Regions from separate parts of the Clostridium bornimense genome, predicted to be linked through region 1. Evidence: riboswitches for the same ligand, from Rfam matches in the RefSeq annotation. Region 1 holds a riboswitch; the other holds the start of a gene.

Region 1 (3,203 bases):
CTTATAAGATGTAACAGTTGTACAAACTCCTGAGATAGCTATTGATGCTCCTAATGTTGTATCAAATGTAACTTTTTTGCCATATATAAATAGTGTCATTCCGTCGGAAGTCTTTTTTAGATTTTTCACAACGCCTATTTCTTCAATTATTCCTGTGAACACTCCACATCACCTTCTATCAAAATATCATCATCAAATGTCTTATATTTTATATTCTTTACCTTCGTTGCCATATTCATCAAAGGATGTCCTTTCCCTTCTATAGCTGTTACTGCATCTCTTCCACCAATAACTTTTGGTGCTATAAATGCCGATATCTTATTTACTACATTTTCTTCAAAAGCAGAAGCTAGTATTTCACCACCACCCTCGATAAGTAGTGAATCTATATTTCTTTCTCCTAACTTCTTAACCAAATCCTTTATTGAAACTCTTCCATCTCTTTCAGCACAAAGTAATACTTCCACTCCATAGCTCTCTAACTCTCTTCTCTTTATATCATCAATAACCTTAGCCGCTACAATAGTTGGAATTTCTCTAGCTGTTTTTACTACTTTCAATTTACAATCAATATCACCATCAGTAGCAACAATGACTCTAGTTGGATTACTTACTCCATTTTCTAGATTCTCTAGTCTAACATTAAGCATTGGATCATCTTTTTTTACACAATTGTGCCCTACTAAGATTGCTGAAACTCTTTGTCTTAGCTTATGCACATGTTCCCTACTTTTTTCATTAGTTATCCACTTAGAATCCCCAGTGTTTGCTGCTATTTTTCCATCTAGTGTCATTGCCCACTTTGCAATTACAAAAGGAGTTTTATTTTTTATATAATGAAGAAAAATTTCATTTACCTTCTTACACTTATCTTCTAAAAATCCCACTTCCACTTCTATTCCAGCACTTTTTAGAATTTCAATTCCTTTTCCACCTACTTTGGAATTAGGATCTCCAATTGCTACATAAACCTTCTTTATTCCTTCTTTAACTATTCGCTCTGCACAAGGTGGCGTTTTTCCATAATGAGCACAAGGTTCTAAAGTTACATACATTTCAGCTCCTTTTACATCTTCTGTAGCATTGTCAAAGGCATTTACTTCTGCATGAGCCTCACCATATTTTCTATGGTATCCTTCACCTATTATTCTTCCATCTTTAACAATAACAGCTCCTACCATAGGATTAGGATTAGTATGTCCTATTCCTTTCAACGATAGTTGTAAAGCTCTCTCCATAAATTCTTCTTTCAATATTCCTTCACCACTCTTTACAAAAATTAAAGGTTATACAAAGTTCTTCCATAGAATTTGTATAACCTTCAGTAACCTTAAATATTTAAATGTATTACAACCTAAAAGCCCTGAGTATAGATATACTCAGGGCTTAATTGTAAAACATAATACTTTAGCTAAAAAATTATTTTCCTTCTTTCATCCAGACTATACTGTCGGCTTCGGAATTTCACCGAATCATGCATTACGCTCGCGGGCTTTACCGCCGGTAGGGAATCACACCCTGCCCTGAAGGTTATTTAATTTATTATTACTTTATCACTATTTATTGGCTATGTCAATATTATCTAATATTTCCATCTGAAAATATATTCATTTTATTTCACCAATGATATCTAACTTATTTAAAGGAACACCTTCTTCATAAGCCAACTTATCAAAATATGCCATTGTATCTAGGTAACCTTGTAAAATTCTTTTATTAGCGCCACTACCACTAAAATCTAAATTTCCATCAAGCATTCCACCTAAATTTACTCTAGGTGAAATTTCATAAAACTTAACTCCCGGATACTTCGATAAATCTACCCTTTCATCTTCTCCTAAATATATAATTATTATTTCATTACATCCTTCTTTATATAGCGGATCAATAGGTACATTATCTTTTATACAACCATCCCTATAAAATTTATCATTTATTTTTATTGGATCAAAAAGTCCAGGCAATGCTGATGATGCCTTAATTAGTCTTTCTATTTCTTCATCACTTTTATCATTTACAGTAAAATAATCTACAATATCGTCATCCATATTGTAAGCGGATATATAACCTTTGATTTTTGAATTTCTTACCTTCTCAAAATCAACATAACTTCCGATAATCTCTTGATATCCACTACTGTCCACAATAGTATCTTCTTCTAATATGTTAGTTATTCCTTTTTTGTATTGCTTATATAACCCTAATAACTGAGTAGCACTTAACGGTAATGCCTCCTTTTGTGATAAATTTCTCCACATTTTTAATGCTAAATCTAATTCTCCTACCATAAACATAACTGCATTTAAAGAACCAATAGAATTTCCTGATATAACTTGAATTTTTTTATCTATACCCAATCTTTTTAAGGCCTTCCAAGCTCCTATCTCAAAAGCTCCTTTACCTCCTCCCCCAGATAAAACTAGCCCTATCTTACTATCCATTATCTCACCCACTCATTAACTAATCATACTATTATTTTACTATAAATCTTCTATAAATTATGTTAATAGTTTGTATCTAATATATTTTTATTATATTGAATTTTATTAAAATATCTCATAGTATCTAAATATCCTTGTTTTAATCTTTTCTCCGCTCCCTTAGGATTAAAATCTAAACTTCCATTTACAATATGTGTTCCAATATCACAAGACGGAATTATCTCAAAAAATTTAGCATTCTTATATTTATTTTTATCTATTTTTTCATCTTTTTCTAAAGAGACCACTATAAACTTTCTATACCCTTCTCTATAAAGAGGTTCTATAGGAATATTATCTTTTATACATCCATCTCTGTATTTGCAATTGTTTATAAATATAGGATCAAAAATAAGTGGTAATGAAGTTGAAGCCTTTAATATTTCTTTAATTTCACTTTCACTTCTACCATTTAACTTAAAATATTCTATATCTTCTTTATCCATATTATATGCGGAAACATATCCCAAAATCTTAGAATTACTTATATCCTTAAAATTTATATTTTCACTAAAAAATATATCTAATTTATCCATGGTCATTATAGATTCTGTATCTATAATCTTCTCTACATCGGATCTATATCTATACCACAACTTAATAAAATCTGTTATTTTTAATGGAATAGTATCTTCCTGAGTAACATTTCTCCATAATTTTAATGCTCCCATTAAATCACTACACATAAAAAACGCACCATTCAATGCCCCAATAGAATTTCCT
Region 2 (3,203 bases), 1.4 Mb from region 1:
TAAATTAGGAACCTTTGCTTCCCCATTCAACAATTTAGTTCGTGCCTCTTCTCTTGGATTTATAGCAATGGATAAATTCAAAAATAATGATTTTAATAATTTAGATGAAGATGCTCCTCTTTATATTAGAGTGTCTCAAGCAGAAAGAGAATACATCAATAAACATGGAAAAACAGTATATGAAGAATAATATTTTTATTGATGATTTACGTCTTGAATATATTGATGCTATCTATGAAATTGAAACAATGTCTTTTTCATTACCTTGGAGTAAAGATAGTCTAATAAAAGAATTAGATAATAAAAATGCTCACTATTTTATTGCTCTATTAGATGGAAAAGTAGTTGGATATATAGGTCTGTGGGAAATTATCGATGAAGGCCATATAACTAACATCGCTATCCACCCTAACTTTAGGGGACATGGTTTTGGAAAAATACTATTAACATCAGCCGTTGATTACTGTAAAAACAAAAACTTTTATGGTATAACCCTTGAAGTGCGTGTCTCAAATACAATTGCCATAAATCTTTATGAATCTCTTGGCTTTGTTAACTGCGGTATTAGAAAGAAATTTTATACCGATAACAACGAAGATGGAATTATTATGTGGAAATATTTTAGATAATTTATAATCATGTGATTTTGAACTTGATAACTGATAACACTGATTTCAAAAAACAACACTTAAGTATAATAGCTTTATATATGAAAAAAACTAATACTTTCTTACCACTATTAACTAAAAAGTGATGTCGCATAAACTGCAACATCACTTTTCTATTATAAAGCTTTCTTTTCTTTTTCAATAATTGATGATAATGGTTTTATTATTACTGCTGTTACTACTGCGACTATAGTTCCTTTAAGCACGTTAAATGGCGCTATACTTAAAATTACTAAAGATTTTACGTTTGTTATAGAACTGTTTATCGCCGCACCCATAGCAACGAAATCATTAAGATTCCATCCCATTACTTTTTCGTATAATGGTAAAAATATAAAATAATTACCTATAGCAGCTACTAATACCATAAATACAACTCCTAATATAGATGATACTAATAACTTAAATTTAATATTTGTACGATTATAGATCAACCCTACTGGAATTACAAAAGCGGAACCTACTATAAAGTTTGCTAATTCTCCTACAAATCCTGTTGATGTCATAAGAATACCATGAAGCAAGTTTTTTATAAGTTCTATTATTACACCTGCTACTGGTCCATAAATTATAGCTCCTACAACTGCTGGTATATCAGATACTTCTATCTTTAAAAAGCTCGGAAATATAGGTAATGGCACTTCTATAAACATAAATATTAATGCCAATACACTAAGTATTGATATTTTTACCATTTTATTAAGTTTTTTATTCATTTTTATTCTTCCCTTCTTCCTTCCAGACTTTACTGTTGGCTCCGGAGTTTAACCGAATCTGCTTTACTAAAAGCTCGCGGGCTATACCGCCAGTATAGGAATCTCACCTATCCCTGAAGTTTTCTTTTATTATACTACAATGAAAATTATAGGACAACATCCTATTAGTTAGTTAATCCCTTCATAGTTAAAGATATCCTTCCTCTTTCTTTATCTATTTCTAAAACTTTAACATTTACTATATCACCTACTGATACAACATCAAGAGGATGCTTTACAAATTTATCTCTCATTTGGCTTTTATGAACTAAGCCATCTACATGGACACCAATATCTACAAATGCTCCAAAGTCTGCTACATTTCTAACAGTACCTTTAAGCTCCATTCCTGGAGTTAATTGATCTACTTCTATTACTCCACTTTTTAATATCGGCTTTGGCATTTCTTCTCTTGGATCTCTACCTGGCTTTTTAATTTCTTTAATAATATCTTGAAGAGTTATTGATCCTAACCCTGTTTCCTCTTCTATTTTAGATAATCCTACTTCTTCTATCTTTTTATCAATATCTTGAAGATTATTTTCTCTAACATCATTTTCATTATATCCTAATATAGATAAAAGCTTCTTAGCACCTTCATAAGATTCTGGATGCACTGAAGTATTATCTAAAACTTCTTTACTTTCCATAACTCTTAAGAATCCAGCACATTGTTCATAAGCCTTTGGTCCTAGTCTTTTAACTTTTAAAAGTTCTTTTCTTCCTGAAAATTTTCCTTTTTCTTCTCTATAAGCTACTATATTTGCCGCTATAGCTGGAGTTATTCCAGATACATAAGATAAAAGTGATGGCGTAGCCACATTTAAATCTACTCCTACAGTGTTAACAGCATCTTCAACAACCCCTGTTAATGATTCATTTAATTTCTTTTCGTTAACATCATGTTGGTATTGACCTACCCCTATAGATTTAGGATCAATTTTTACCAACTCTGCCATAGGATCTTGTAATCTTCTTCCTATAGAAATAGCTCCTCTAAGAGATACATTTATATCTGGATATTCCTTTGATGCTAATTCTGATGCAGAATAAACAGAAGCCCCAGCTTCACTTACAATAACATAATATATTTCTTTTCCAGTCTCTCTCTTTATCTCATCTATAATTTCTGCTATTATCTCTTCACTTTCTCTAGATGCAGTTCCATTTCCTAAAGATACAACTTCTACATTGTATTCTTTCATCATTGCTTTAAGCTTTTCTCTCTCTTTAGCTACTTGATCTTTACTATTAGCTGTAATATGAATAGTTTCTGTAGTAAGTATCTTACCTGTTTCATCTAATATAGCAGTCTTACATCCCGTTCTAAAACCTGGGTCAAATCCTAACACAATTTTCCCTTTTATCGGTGATTGTAGCATTAATGCTTTAAGGTTTTTCTTAAAGATATTAATAGCCCCTTCTTCAGCCTTTTCCCATAATTCATTTCTTATTTCTCTCTCTATTGATGGGAATATTAATCTTTTATAACCATCTTTTATAGCCATTTCAATATATGGGTCTGTTTCATCATTATCCTTTAAAAGATTGCTTCTTAAGTAATTTAATATAAACTCTTCATCACCAACAATTTTTACTGAAAGAACTTTTTCATCTTCTCCTCTGCTTATAGCAAGAATTCTATGAGATGGTATCATATTAACTTTCTCTTTATATTCATAATACATCTCATATGGTGTTCTTTCTTCACTATTTCCGCTACTTTCAATAAATCCTTTATTAGTTAAATAGGTTCTTATCCACTTTCTAAAAGAAGCTT

The links. A riboswitch is a leader RNA that binds a small molecule or an ion and turns the genes downstream of it on or off. The one in region 1 is predicted to bind FMN.
Region 2: another riboswitch for FMN. It lies ahead of CM240_RS11160 (ECF transporter S component); the one in region 1 lies ahead of ribD (bifunctional diaminohydroxyphosphoribosylaminopyrimidine deaminase/5-amino-6-(5-phosphoribosylamino)uracil reductase RibD).

What each region holds. Positions count from the first base shown of each region.
Region 1 is NZ_HG917868.1:1,021,106-1,024,308, reverse strand. It holds gene CM240_RS04495 (riboflavin synthase) at 1-162, opposite strand, end outside; gene ribD (bifunctional diaminohydroxyphosphoribosylaminopyrimidine deaminase/5-amino-6-(5-phosphoribosylamino)uracil reductase RibD) at 147-1,253, opposite strand; FMN riboswitch at 1,422-1,535, opposite strand; gene CM240_RS04485 (patatin-like phospholipase family protein) at 1,608-2,441, opposite strand; gene CM240_RS04480 (patatin-like phospholipase family protein) at 2,504-3,203, opposite strand, start outside.
Region 2 is NZ_HG917868.1:2,467,870-2,471,072, forward strand. It holds gene tsaB (tRNA (adenosine(37)-N6)-threonylcarbamoyltransferase complex dimerization subunit type 1 TsaB) at 1-190, shown strand, start outside; gene rimI (ribosomal protein S18-alanine N-acetyltransferase) at 165-629, shown strand; gene CM240_RS11160 (ECF transporter S component) at 785-1,384, opposite strand; FMN riboswitch at 1,391-1,509, opposite strand; gene CM240_RS11165 (Tex family protein) at 1,549-3,203, opposite strand, start outside.